Regions from separate parts of the Scandinavium manionii genome, predicted to be linked through region 2. Evidence: predicted binding sites of a transcription regulator. Region 2 holds the regulator's gene; the other holds the start of a gene.
The links. The regulator LexA, encoded in region 2, represses DNA repair genes until DNA is damaged. The targets are predictions, from matches to a motif close to TNCTGTATGTACATACAGNA.
Positions count from the first base shown of each region.

Region 1: the regulator LexA is predicted to act here: its motif matches at 1,587-1,606, upstream of dinG (ATP-dependent DNA helicase DinG).

Region 1 covers NZ_JALIGC010000040.1:247,669-255,083, forward strand. The annotation lists gene dinG (ATP-dependent DNA helicase DinG) at 1-1,571, opposite strand, end outside; gene MUU51_RS18940 (6-phospho-alpha-glucosidase) at 1,704-3,029, opposite strand; gene MUU51_RS18945 (PTS transporter subunit EIIC) at 3,041-4,648, opposite strand; gene MUU51_RS18950 (GntR family transcriptional regulator) at 4,784-5,518, opposite strand; gene rhlE (ATP-dependent RNA helicase RhlE) at 5,598-6,998, opposite strand; gene cecR (transcriptional regulator CecR) at 7,231-7,415, shown strand, end outside.
Region 2 covers NZ_JALIGC010000038.1:525,306-532,720, reverse strand. The annotation lists gene ubiC (chorismate lyase) at 1-431, shown strand, start outside; gene ubiA (4-hydroxybenzoate octaprenyltransferase) at 445-1,314, shown strand; gene plsB (glycerol-3-phosphate 1-O-acyltransferase PlsB) at 1,418-3,838, opposite strand; gene MUU51_RS14370 (diacylglycerol kinase) at 3,968-4,336, shown strand; gene lexA (transcriptional repressor LexA) at 4,446-5,054, shown strand; gene dinF (MATE family efflux transporter DinF) at 5,193-6,512, shown strand; gene MUU51_RS14355 (CsbD family protein) at 6,660-6,869, shown strand; gene zur (zinc uptake transcriptional repressor Zur) at 6,946-7,415, opposite strand, start outside.

The sequences.
Region 1 (7,415 bases), on a different contig from region 2:
TAGGCCGCCATTTCCGCCAGATGCTGCTCTTCGTTATCCATCGACGGCTCGACGCTCATCCGTGGAATGATGATTTTTCCCTGCTCGACGTGGTTAAACGGCGAATCGAGCGCAACAAAACGGTCGCCCGCTTTTTCCTTCAGGCCGCTCATCTCCTGCAAACGCGAGAAGCTGTTCAGCGAGCGCAGCGTCGCGGACGTCACGACGATATGCGGCACGCGCCGCCAGAGCAGTTTTTCCAGCTGGTCGCTGACACGAATACCCACGCAGTGGAACCAGACGTGCGGCTGGCCGTCGCGCTGATCCCTTGTGGCCCATTTAGTGACCGGCGCACCGGAGGCCTGAACCATCGCTGAGAGCTTCCACAGCTTGCTTTGCGCCTCGAACATTCCCAACGCGCGGTTCATTTGCAACAGCACGCGGTGCAGACGCACAATATCGTGCGAGCCGGTTTTTTCACTGAGATCGTTGAGAAACAGCTCCGATAATCCGCGCAGCATTTCGGTGAGTTTGGCCAGGCGCTGGCAGTGCGCCATGATTTCGTCCGGCAGTTCGCCCATCGCAAAACGGTGTTCGGCTTCCGGCCCGGCAGGCATGTACAGGCTGAGAATGTTATTCAGCGAAACAATGTGTTCCTGCAGCTCGTCACAATGCTCTTTTAGACGTTCGGGCGCAGCCAGGGGCGGGAAGGTTTTCGGGCGGAATTGCTCCATGCAGGTCGCCACCAGCTTGATGAATAAATCCAGCTGCAGGCGATACCAGGAGGCGGTGATTTCGGCGCTCATCTCCAGCGCGTCGCGGGCGACGTCCGGTAAATGGTGGCCTTCATCCAGCACCAGCAGCAGGTTTTTGGCTTCCGGCAAGACCGCCTCGCTTTCCATTGCCGCCATCACCAGCGCATGGTTGGCAACCACGACTTCCGCTTCCTGAATTTCGCGGCGGGCCACGAAGAATGGGCATTCGCGGTAGTAGTGACAGTTGCGATTGAGACAGCTGGCTTTATCCGTGCTCATGCGGCTCCAGAGCGCGTCATCGATAGCCTGATCGGTATGATCGCGCAGTCCGTCCCATTTGTAGCTGTCCAAATCGGCTTTCAGCTTCGCACAGCGCTTCTGTTCTTCTTTGTTGTTTGGTGTTAATTCGTCGTCGAGAAACGCCAGTAAATCCTGATGCGTCGGCTCACTGCTGGACAGCGCAGTTAGATTACGGGGGCACACATAGCGTCCGCGGCCAAAGGCGGCGGTGAAGCGCAGATCGGGAATGATTTTTTTCAGCAGCGGCAGATCTTTGCTGTAGATCTGATCCTGTAAGGCAACGTTAGCGGTGCTGATCACCAGCGTTTTTTGTTCTTCGCGGGCAATGGCGATGCCGGGAATGAGATACGAAAGCGTTTTACCGACGCCGGTCGGCGCTTCGATAGCCAGATGCCTGCCCTCGTCACCGGCGAGCGTTTTCGCCACATCGGCAATCATCTGCCGCTGCGGGGCCCGGGGAATAAAGTCGGGGATCTGTTCCTGGAGCGCCTTGTACCATGACGCGATTTGCGCTTTTAACGCGGCGGATAAGGCCATCGGGAGAACCTGAAATACTGTATAAACAGCCACTATTGTGGCATTTTTAGCGTTCAGGCTGTACCTTTTTTTCCGCCGTTCTGAACTGTTCTCGCAAAAATGCAGGGGAGAAAACCCTCTCCGCCCCCGGTTTTAGTGCAGTGCTGGCCAATAGTCTTTATTGGCTTCGATCAGTGCATCCAGCACCTGCCGGGCCTTTTTCGCATCCACGATGGTGCGGTTGAGTGTCAACGCCTGCAAGGCTTTGGTGTAGGAACCCTCAAACCAGGCCTCTACGGTCAGACGTTCATAGGCAAATTGCTGTTCGATGAGTCCTTTGTAGAACACCGGAATTTTGCCCACCCCAAATGGACGTGGCCCGTTGCAACCCACTTCTGCCGCCAGTTCCACCATTACGTCGTCATCGAGGTTTTCTACCAGCCCATGGTTTGGCACCATGACGATAAATTTCTTCTTCAGGTTGAAGGCGATACTTTCCGCCAGTTCGACAATCATATCGCCATGCGCATCATTATGGACGACCTGGACGTTACGTGTCGTGCCCTCAGCCGCTGCAGTACGGCATTCGTCAAAGACCCGTTTTTCACGACCATTCATCACTTCATTGGCGCGCGTATAGTTTGGGTCCAGTTTGCTGAATTTATACTGTGGATAGAGGTAGTACTGCAAATAGGTATTCGGCAGATAGTCCGGGAAATCACGCAGCATATCAGCCACGGCAGCGTAGGTCTCAAGCCACGACGCATCCCGTTGTTCAGCATCCGCAGGCTTAAATCCGTTCTCTGCAATCCAGGCTTTTAATTCCGGCACCAAATCATGCCCGTTCTGATCATAAAGATGCGTAAACCAGCCGAAGTGGTTGAGGCCAAAATAGACCGGATCAAATGTCGCCGGGTCACGCTGTAATAAGCGGCCATAGGAACGCAGCAAATTCACCGGCTGGTCGCAAATATTGAGAATGCGCTTGTCCTGTGGAAAGCGTTTATTCAATGCATCCGCCACAATGGCGGCCGGGTTGGTATAGTTTAAAATCCATGCTTGCGGTGAGCGGGAACGTACTTTTTCCACCAGCGCTATCATGTCGCCAATCGACCGCATGCCGTAGGCAAAACCGCCTGCACCGCAGGTTTCCTGGCCGATTACGCCAAGCCGCAAGGGGATTTTTTCGTCCTGTTCACGCATGGCATAGCCACCGGTACGCATCTGACAGAAGACGAAATCCACCTCGCTAAAAGCAATATTCTCATCGCCGGTATAGATAAATTCCAGTGCCGGATACTCTTCACGGAACAGGACTTTTGCATATTCGCCGATCACCGCCTGACGCTGGGTATCCACGTCAAACATCACCAGTTTGTTCAACGGCAGACGATTTTTGAGTTTGCATAAGGCTTTCAATAATCCTGGCGTCCAGGTTGATCCGCCACCGACCAGGACAATATTGAAGGAAGTTTTCATGATGAGTTCTCTTATTGCGTAGCGTTGATGAGTAAATTCTGCTTTACCGCACTGGCGATACCTTCCACCTGCGGACCATAGATAACCTGAATATCGGTGTCTGTAGCGCGGATGAAGCCACTGGCGCCACTTTGGCGCAGCATCTGTTCGTCTATTTTCGACATATCGACCAGTTTCACGCGCAGACGGGTAAAGCAGCAGTCCACGCTCTGAATGTTGTGACGCCCGCCCAGGCCCGCGATAATCTGTGCCGCAGAATTTGCGCCCTCAGGCTTGAATGCCATCGCCGCAGAAAAGGTACTCTCCTCTTCACGTCCCGGTGTTTTGACCTTCATGCGCAGGATCACCCATCGGAAGGTAAAGTAGTACACCGGTGCCCACAGACATCCGAGCAGCAAACTGAACCACCAGTGGGTTTTTGCCCCGCCGAGCACGCCAAAGACGATAAAATCAATAAAGCCGCCCTGGATATTGCCAATCATCACGCCCAGCATTTGCGAAAAGGCGAATGACAGTCCGGTCATAACGGCATGGAACAGGAATAAAACGGGTGAAATGAAGATGAAACTGAACTCCAGCGGCTCAGTAATTCCGGTCATAAAAGAGGCCAGCGCCCCTGCCATCATCAGCGCTTTCACTCGTTGCTTATGTTCCGGTTTCGCGCACTGCCAGATGGCCAGCGCTGCCGCTGGCAGACCAAACATCATGACCGGGATTTTCCCCTGAGCAAGGAAACGCGTCGCTTCGCGCAGCGTATCATCAGCCAGTTGCCCGGGATGAGTGAGGCCGTAATTGAAGATAGAGAGCGCACCAATAACACTTTCGTTATCTACGTGCACCATGCCACCGACCGGGGTAAAGCGGACCGTTTCATTGAGGATGTGATGCAAACCGGTAGGGATCAGTACCCGCTCGCTGAAGGCATAAACAAAGGTTCCCCAGGCGCCGGATTCGCCGATAAAACGCCCAATATGAATAATGGCATTGGCAATAACCGGCCAGACGAGCGACATCGCCACCCCGACAATCGGCAGTACGATCACCGTGATAATCGGTACAAAACGACGGCCGCCAAAATAAGCAATCGCCGTTGGCAGTTGAATGGTATAGAAGCGGTTATGCAGCAGAACCGTGACAAAACCAGCGATGACACCGCCGAGCACGCTCATCTGCCAGGAAAAAATACCTAAAGTGCTGGCGAATTCCGCGGCATGCATCACCGCATCCGTTTGGCTGTAGCCTTTTGCGACAAACGCCGCTGCAGTCGTGGTTTCCGCTGTCAGCCCCTGCACCATCAGGCTGTAATTGACGCCAACATGAAAGGTGACAAAACCAATAACCGCGGCAAAGGCGGCGGTTGGCTTCTCATCGCGCGCCAGGCCTATGGCGGCGGCAATGGCAAACAATAATGGCAGGTTGCCAAACAACGCCCCGGCGACTTTTCGTATAAAACCGATCGCCAGCTGCATCGTCTGTGCGTGCATGACGCCCTCACCCACAATCGCAGGATTCTGAAGTGCCGCGGCCAACCCGAGGAATATCCCCGCCGCGGCAATGACGGAAATCGGCATCATCAGTGCCTTTCCCAAATCCTGTAAAAACTCGCCCGCCCGACTCATGATGGTGTCCCTGTAAGGTAGAAGATGACTGACAAACGACATGTTGAGCGAAGTATAGCCGATTTAAATGTATAGTTGTCTAGCCCACTAAAAGTAAAACAGAAGATCGATCACACTTTGGTGCTCAATGAGGAATCAGTTGCGGGAGGCGGTTAAGGTGAAACGGTAGTGTTGCTGGTTGTAGTAAATCTCTGAAACCTCGAAGGGCCCAAGATCTTTTAGCATGGCGATTGAAGAGGCATGTAAGACGGGTTCATCGCGCTTGATCCCCAGCATATCGCGGACTTCCTGGGAGGGCAGTTCGGCACGAATCTCTTTTTCAGAACGCTCAACGGTAAAGCCTTTACGGCTGATGTACGCGTATTTTGAGGCATTCAGATCGGCCTCGCAAAGATCGCTAAACGGCGCGAAATGCATCCAGGATTGTTCAAATACGAATGGGATGTCCCCGACCAGACGCAGGCGTTTCATAAACCAGACGTCGCTCCCAGGGGCAATGTTTAAGACATCCGCAATCTGCGCCGGGGCGGATTCGCGAGACAGACAGATCAACCGATTGACGACCGGCGTTTCAAGGGAGAGCGCGGCTTCGCTGGAGGAAAGATGCCTGTCGAGAGGCAATGAAATGCGCAGGGTTTTACTGGTCTGCACCACAAAAGTACCCTGCCCACGGCGACGCTCAACTTTGCCCTGCCGCACAAGATAATCCACCGCTTTCCGCGCCGTCATGCGCGAAATGGAAAACTGGGCGCAGAGTTCACTTTCTGAAGGGATGGCATCGCCTGGCCTCAGCACACCCGCCGCAATTTTCGCGGTCAGGTATTGCTCAAGCTGGAGATAGACAGGCGTAGTGGAAAATTTATCAATCATTGCCAGGACTCTCACGGACACTGCGGGCTATGTTAGCCGCCTCACAGTGCCGTGACAATGTTGATATGCCTGAGAGCGATTACTGCGCGGCAGCAGGTTTGCGCGGACGACGACGACGCGCGGCGCCATCAGCGGCTTTGCGCGGCTGGTCACCTTCGCTACGACGCGACTGGCCGTTGCCGGAAGCCGGTTTATCACTGCGGCGAGCCTGACCGTTTCCGGCTGGTTTGTCGCTGCGACGCGCCTGACCACCGTCATTACGACGTGGCTGGCCCTGACTCTGACCACCGCGACCGCTACGGCCCTGACGACCGTTCTGAATCGGCTCCGCCTGGATGCTTGGGTCCACTTCGTAACCTTCAACGGCGATACGTGGGATCTCTTTCTTCAGCAAACGCTCGATATCACGCAGCAGTTTGTGTTCATCCACGCACACCAGCGACAGCGCTTCACCGGTGGCCGCAGCACGTCCGGTACGACCGATACGGTGCACGTAGTCTTCTGGCACGTTCGGCAGCTCGTAGTTCACGACGTGCGGCAGTTCTTCGATATCCAGACCACGGGCGGCGATGTCGGTTGCCACCAGCACGCGCAGATCGCCGGATTTGAAGTCAGCCAGTGCACGGGTACGCGCGCCCTGACTCTTGTTACCGTGAATGGCGGCGCTGCGAATGCCGTCTTTATTCAGCTGTTCAGCCAGGTGGTTCGCGCCGTGTTTGGTACGGGTAAACACCAGCACCTGTTTCCAGTCGCCTTCGCCGATCATCTGCGACAGCAGTTCCCGCTTGCGTTTCTTATCAACGAAATGCACGTGCTGGGTGATCTGCTCGGAAGCCGTGTTGCGACGCGCCACTTCAACTTCAAGCGGGTTATGCAGCAATTTGGACGCCAGACCTTTGATTTCATCAGAGAAGGTCGCGGAGAACAGCAGGTTTTGACGCTTTGGAGGCAGTTTCGCCAGCACGCGACGGATGTCGTGGATAAAGCCCATGTCCAGCATGCGGTCGGCTTCATCAAGGACTAAAATTTCGACTTTATCGAGGCTCACCGCGTTCTGGTGTTCGAGGTCAAGCAGACGACCTGGGGTCGCGACCAGCACGTCAACACCGCTGCGCAGTTTCATCATCTGTGGGTTGATGCTCACGCCGCCGAACACTACCAGCGAACGGATGTTCAGGTATTGGCTGTATTCACGCACGTTCTCGCCCACCTGAGCCGCCAGTTCGCGGGTTGGGGTAAGGATAAGTGCACGGACCGGACGACGGCCTTTAGCATGGGGTTCTTTCTGCGACAGCAGTTGCAGCAGCGGCAGAGTAAAGCCTGCGGTTTTACCGGTACCAGTTTGGGCACTGGCCATCAGATCGCGGCCCTGCAGCACGGCAGGAATAGCTTGTTGCTGGATAGGGGTTGGCTGACGATAACCCTGCTCTTCGACTGCGCGCAGGATCTCGGCGTTCAGGCCAAGGGTTTCAAAAGACATAACAACTCCGAACCGCCCCGACCATGACAGGTATCGTTTTCAGGGTGATAGTGATAATACGAAAAGACAAAAACGATAATGTCAGCAAGAGGCGGAGTGTAGCAGTTTTTGTGACGCACCGCATAAAATATCCCGCTTCTCTTGTCCCACGAAATAATTTACCGCCAGGAGTGGACGCGGTGAAAAATCAATCATAGTCTTAATCAATCGATTGATTAATTTTAGAGGCACCATGACTACCACGCCAATCACCAGCAAAGGCGAACAGGCCAAAAACCAGCTGATTGCCGCGGCGATCGCCCAGTTTGGCGAATATGGCTTGCATGCCACTACCCGTGATATCGCTTCACTGGCCGGACAAAATATTGCCGCGATCCCCTATTACTTCGGGTCGAAAGAGGATTTATACCTCGCCTG
Region 2 (7,415 bases):
CGGCACAGCTTGACTGGTTGCTGCTGGAAGATTCCATGACCAAACGCTTCGAACAGCAGGGCAAGCGCGTCACTGTGACGCTTATCCGCGAAGGTTTTGTCGGTCAGGATGAGATTATTGCAGAGCAGGCATTGCTGCCTGTTGAAGCGCGCTACTGGCTGCGTGAAATTTTGCTGTGTGCCGACGATGAGCCCTGGCTTGCCGGGCGCACGGTTGTGCCTGAATCCACCCTGAGCGGGCCCGAGCTTCAGCTGCAACAGCTGGGCAAAACGCCGCTGGGGCGTTATCTGTTTACGTCATCCACTTTAACCCGTGATTTTATTGAAATTGGTAAAGATGCAGAGCTGTGGGGGCGTCGTTCCCGCCTCCGGCTGAGCGGAAAACCGCTGTTGTTAACCGAGCTGTTTCTGCCTGCGTCGCCGCTGTACTGAGAGGAAGTGAATTATGGATAAGAGTCTGACGCAGAATAAGCTGCAGGCTTATAGCCGTCTGATGAGAATTGATAAGCCAATCGGCTCGCTGCTGCTGCTTTGGCCGACGTTATGGGCGCTGTGGGTGGCGATGCCTGGCGTGCCGCCGTTGTGGATCCTCGCGGTATTTGTGGCGGGCGTCTGGCTGATGCGCGCCGCCGGCTGCGTGGTCAATGATTACGCAGACCGCAAAATCGACGGCCATGTTAAACGCACGGCACATCGACCTTTACCCAGCGGTGACGTGAGCGAAAAAGCGGCGCGTACGCTGTTTATCGTGCTGGTGGTGCTGTCGTTCCTGCTGGTACTGACGCTCAATAAGATGACCATTCTGCTGTCGGTGGCAGGTCTGGCGCTGGCGTGGGTGTATCCATTTATGAAGCGTTACACCCATCTGCCGCAAGTGGTGCTGGGCGCGGCGTTTGGCTGGTCGATTCCGATGGCCTATGCCGCCGTGAGTGAATCGCTGCCCCTGAGTTGCTGGCTGATGTTCCTCGCCAATATTTGCTGGGCCGTGGCGTACGACACCCAGTACGCAATGGTCGACAGAGATGACGACCTGAAGATTGGCGTGAAATCGACGGCCATTCTGTTCGGTAAACAGGACAAATTGATCATCGGCATTTTGCAGGTGGCCGTACTGGCGCTGATGGCCGCCGTGGGCTGGATGAGCGGTTTAAACTGGGCGTTCTACTGGTCGATTTTTGTCGCCGGTGCGCTGTTCGTTTACCAGCAGAAACTGATTAAAGACCGTGACCGTGATGCCTGTTTTAAGGCGTTTCTGAACAATAACTACGTGGGGCTGGTACTGTTTATCGGTCTGGCGATGAGTTACATGGTTTAATTTTTCCCCGGCGGCGCATTGCTTGCCGGGCAGGACCACCTGGCAACAAAAACAAAAAAGGCGGAGCCGTTCACATGGCTCCGCCTTTTTTTATGTGCTGACATTAAGCGTCCTGACTGGCGCTCTCGATAGTCAGACGGACGTCCGGTGTCAGCAGTTCGGCCAGCAGCTGATAGATTTTCATCGTCTCAGCCGGTTCGGCATCGCCACTGTCGCTGATGTAGCCTTCGTCGCGCAGGGTCAGCACCAGAGTACTGAACACCGCTTTGTCGAAGAACTCCGGCGCATTGATGCCGTGCAGCACCGACAGACGCTGAGCCACGGTACGGCTCTCTTTTTCAAGCGTGCTACGGTTGATGGACGGATTCGCGCTCAGCAGCCAGAAGGTTATCGCGTAACGTTGCAGCGTTTCACGTGCTCCGGCGGCCAACAGCTGCAGGGTGCGGGAGTGCGACGGATTAATGCGAACATCGTCGTTCTCAATAGTCACCAGTTCCTGACGCTGCATTTCTGCCAGCAGCTCGTCAATCACGCCCGCCAGCTCTTCCTTTTCCCAGCGCAGGAACAGTTCGGATTTCAGCATCGGATACAGCATCTCCACATGACGGACCATCTCGGTGCGGGAGATAGTGCGATGCTGCGTAACGATGGCCGCCAGCAGGGACGGGATCATCAGCATGTGGGTGATGTTGTTGCGATAGTAAGTCATCAGCACTGCCTGCTCGCGCGGCAGAATGATGATATCGCCGATGGTGTCTTTCTCGACTTCGAACTTGTTCATCTGCAACGCGTGGTCAATCAGCGCGCTGGCAGTGACCGACGGCACCGTGGCATCTGCTGCGTACGGCACATTGCGCATCAGCTGCAGATAGCAATCCAACTGTTCGGTCAGCTGCTCGCGAGTCAGAGAACGTTGGCGCGACGCCAGCAGCGCAGTCACACACAGGTTCATGGCGTTAGCCGCGCCCGCGTTGTTAATACGCACCATCAGATCATCGGCGATGTTATTCACCGTTGGCGTCAGCCATGCCGGGCGAATGGATTCAATCGGATCGATTGATTCACGCCATTCCGGCACGTGCTGGTTCAGGTAGGTCATCAGCGGCAACGGTTCGCCAAAGTTGACGTAACCCTGGCCGAGATTGCGCAGCTTGCTTAACCCGCGCAGCATCTGCGGCAGGCTCTCTTTCTCTTTAGTCGCACCACGCAGTTCTTTCGCGTAAGTTCCCACTTCCATCACATGCTCATAGCCGATGTAGATCGGTACGAGGGTGATAGGTCGGGTGCCGCCGCGCAGCATTGCCTGAATGGTCATCGACAGGGTGCCGGTTTTCGGGTCCAGCAGACGACCGGTACGGGAACGCCCGCCTTCCACGAAGTATTCTACGGAGTAACCACGGCTGAACAGCTCGCCGAGGTATTCACGGAACACAGTGGAATAGAGCTTGTTGCCCTTGAAGGTACGACGGATAAAGAACGCGCCCAGACGACGGAAAATCGGGCCGGCTGGCCAGAAGTTCAGGTTGATGCCCGCGGCGATATGCGGCGGCACCAGCCCCTGGTGATAGAGCACGTAGGACAGCAGCATGTAGTCCATGTGACTGCGGTGGCAGGGCACATACACAATTTCATGGCCATCGTGAGCCAGCTGGCGCACGCGCTCGGCGTTATTCACGTTGATCCCCTGGTACAAACGGTTCCAGGTGAAGCCCAGCACGCGGTCAGTGAGGCGAATCATTTCGTAAGAGAAGTTGGCGGCAATCTCTTCCATCAGGGCGACGGCGTTTTGCTGCGCTTTCTCATGGGAAATTTTCTTGCTGCGCGCTTCGTCTTCTACCGCGCGGGCAATCGCTTTGGACGCCAGCAGCTTGTTAAACAAGTCCTGACGTGCAGGTAGGCGTGGGCCTACGGCCGCCAGACGCTGACGGGCAAAGTGCGTTCGTGCCACACGGGCCAGCTTCTGTGCGATAATTTTGTCGGTGCCGTGCTCGGTGGCCATGCGGCGCAGCGAAACGGACGGTGAGAAACGCACGAAGCTGTCGCGACCGAGCCAGGTCACGGCAAAGAATTTCTGGAAGCCATTCATCATGCGCAGCGGCGGGTTGACTTCGCCTTTTTCGCGGCCCGGAGAGCGTCCAAACATCACGGACACCGGCACCATCTGCACATCAAGTTCTGGATTGCTGCGATGCAAATCCAGATAATTGTGGAACAGCTTGATAGACTCTTCTTTCGGCGTGTAATACGTAAACGCACGCGGCCCGCCGTGAATGAACACGTAACGCGGCAGCTCGGTGCCGTCGATTTCGAGCGGCTCAAGCGGGTCCGGAAGACCGTGCGCCAGACATTGGGCGCGTAAAGTCAGCAGATCTGCCTTCGAGTTATACGGCAGAACGTACATAATAGGGCGTGAGGTATCGAGTCCAAGTTCCTCAGCAGGATTTGCCGGGATAGACTTACTTTTTACCAGCACGCTTAATGGTAAATTCAGTAATTTGTAGTAAATTCGTGGCCAGCCAGACATAAACGATGTAAAGCCTCTGGTTAATCATGCAAATGCGCCGCAAGGATAACAGAAAGTGCACAGAATATCTGTTCTACCGCGTCAGGCGCGCAGTGACATTGATGCTAAATAATGTAAAAGGTTCTTTTGATGGCAAATGATACCACCGGGTTAACCCGAATCTTCAAAGCAGCAGGCTACTCCTGGAAAGGTTTTCGTGCCGCATGGCAAAACGAAGCCGCGTTCCGCCAGGAAGGCGTTGCCGCCGTTATCGCCATCATTCTCGCCTGTTGGTTAGATGTGGATGCCATCACCCGAGTGTTACTGATTGGCTCAGTGCTTCTGGTGATGATAGTGGAAATTATCAACAGTGCGATTGAAGCGGTGGTTGACCGCATTGGGACGGAACGCCACGAACTGTCAGGTCGTGCAAAAGATATGGGTTCCGCCGCGGTGTTTCTGGCAATTGGTGTCGCCTTACTCACCTGGGTAACGCTGTTGTGGTCGCATTATCGATAACACCCGCAGAATTACGCAAACGTCTGGTTTTTTGTGCGTTTTGCGGTTCCAAATTCGCCATTAACTGTATATACTCACAGCATAACTGTATATGCACCCAGGGGGCGGAATGAAAGCGTTAACGACCAGGCAGCAAGAGGTGTTCGATCTTATCCGGGATCACATCAGCCAGACGGGCATGCCGCCAACGCGTGCGGAAATCGCGCAGCGCTTGGGGTTCCGTTCCCCGAACGCGGCTGAAGAGCACTTGAAAGCGCTGGCACGTAAAGGCGTTCTTGAGATTGTTTCCGGTGCCTCTCGTGGCATTCGTCTTCTGGTAGAAGAAGAAACCGGTATCCCGCTGATCGGGCGTGTTGCGGCGGGTGAACCCCTGCTGGCACAGCAGCATATCGAAGGCCACTACCAGGTTGACCCGGCGATGTTCAAGCCGAGCGCCGATTTCCTGCTGCGCGTCAGCGGAATGTCGATGCGTGATATCGGTATTCTCGACGGGGATTTGCTCGCGGTTCATAAAACGCAGGATGTGCGTAATGGTCAGGTCGTTGTCGCCCGTATCGACGATGAAGTGACGGTTAAGCGCCTGAAAAAGCAGGGCAGCACCGTTGAACTGTTGCCTGAAAATAGCGAGTTTTCTCCGATTGTGGTCGATCTGCGTCAGCAGAGCTTCTCCATCGAAGGGCTGGCGGTTGGCGTTATTCGCAACGGCGAGTGGCTGTAATTAGCTTTAGACACCCTCAATAATTCACGTTGCGTTCAGGCATACATCGCCAGAACATCAGCACGTAAGTTTTGACGGGAAGAGTGGCGCTATTCTGGCGTCACTTCGTTTTACCCATTCACAATCACAGGTTTTCTCATGTCGCTCTTCACCACTGCAGACAAGGCATTGTGGCGTCTCGCGCTGCCGATGATTTTCTCAAATATCACCGTGCCGCTGTTGGGTCTGGTGGATACGGCGGTCATCGGTCATCTTGATAGTCCTGTTTATCTCGGCGGCGTGGCGATCGGTTCCATGGCGACCAGTTTCCTGTTCATGCTGTTGTTGTTCCTGCGCATGAGCACCACCGGCCTCACCGCACAGGCCTACGGCGCTCAAGACCCTGTACGTCTGGCTCGCGCGCTGGTACAGCCTCTGCTGCTGGCGCTGGGGGCGGGCCTGGTGATTGTTGTGTTCCGCACCCCTCTGATTGACCTGGCGCTGCACATTGTCGGCGGCAGCGATGCCGTACTGGAACAGGCGCGGCGTTTCCTCGAAATCCGTTGGTTAAGTGCCCCTGCGTCCCTGGCAAACCTGGTTCTGCTCGGCTGGCTGCTCGGCGTGCAATACGCGCGCGCGCCGGTGATTTTGCTGGTGGTCGGCAACGTCTTAAACATCGTGCTCGATTTATGGCTGGTGATGGGCCTGCACATGAACGTGCAGGGCGCAGCGTTGGCGACAGCGTGTTCCGAATACGCGACCTTTTTCATTGGCTTGCTGATGGTACGGCGCGTGCTGCACCTGCGCGGTATATCGCTGGATATGCTCAAAGAGGCCTGGCGAGGCAATATCCGCCGCCTGCTGGCGTTGAACCGCGACATCATGCTGCGCTCGCTACTCCTGCAACTCTGTTTTGGTGCACTCACAGTATTTGGCGCACGGCTGGGCAGCGATATCGTCGCCGTGAACGCGGTACTGATGACAATGCTCACCTTCACCGCCTACGCCCTGGATGGTTTCGCCTATGCGGTGGAAGCACATTCCGGCCAGGCTTACGGCGCGCGGGATGACAGCCAGCTATTGGACGTCTGGAAAGCGGCCTGTCGTCAGTCCGGAATTGTTGCTCTGGCCTTTGCGCTGATTTATTGCTTGGCGGGGGAACACATTGTCGCGATGCTGACGTCGATAACCCAACTGCGCGAGCTGGCCGATCGCTACGTCATCTGGCAGGTGGTTTTACCGGTGATCGGCGTGTGGTGTTATCTGCTCGACGGGATGTTTATCGGCGCAACGCGCGGGGCGGAAATGCGTAACAGCATGGCGGTGGCGGCCGCCGGTTTTGCTCTCACGCTGCTGACGGTGCCGGTGTTAGGTAACCACGGATTGTGGTTGGCGCTGGCGGTGTTCCTGGCGCTGCGCGGGCTGTCTCTGGCGTGGATTTGGCGGCGTCACTGGCAGCAAGGAACGTGGTTTTCGTAACGGCTTAATTTCACCTGGTGGTTAAAGATTCTGAATAATCCCCGGATGGCGAAATGCTTACCTATACTCTTTATCACGTCCAGCAGAAAACGGTGTAACGGACGATGTATTTTCACTCTGCACCACCGAACTGATGAGGAATAGATCATGAATAAAGACGAAGTCGGCGGCAACTGGAAACAGCTGAAAGGTAAAGTGAAAGAGAAATGGGGTAAGCTCACCGATGATGATTTTACGGTTATCGAAGGTAAGCGTGACCAGCTGGTCGGGAAAATCCAGGAACGTTACGGTTATGCGAAAGATCAGGCCGAGAACGAAGTGAAAGACTGGGAAACCCGCAACGATTACCGCTGGTAATCAAACGCACTAGCCGTGCGTACCAGGAAGTACAACCCTCGGGGCGGCTTAAGGCCGCCCACTCTTTTTCTGGGGCTTACTTCTGACCAGGTTTTCGTTTGATTTGAATCGTATGGTCATGACCGCAGCAGTCCTGCGTGCGGCAAGCTTCCACTTCGACACATCCTGAGCACAGCCCATGCGCCTCAATCACATTATGACGCAGCGCAAACCCCATGCGGGCTGCCAGCGTATGCATAATGTCTTCCACCCCGTCAGCCGCTTCTTCCTTCACCACGCCACAGCGATCGCAAATAAACATCGCCGACGTATGCGACGGTTTATCAAACAGATGGCACAGCACGTAGCTATTGGTCGATTCCACCTTATGCACAAACCCTTGCTCGAGTAAAAACTCCAGCGCGCGATAAACGGTGGGCGGTTTCGCCTGCGGCTCACTGACTTTCAGCAGGTCCAGCAGGTCGTACGCGCTGATGGCGCCCTGTTGCAACGTCATCAGGCGTAACACTTCGAGGCGTTGCGGTGTCAGACGAACGCCACGTTGTG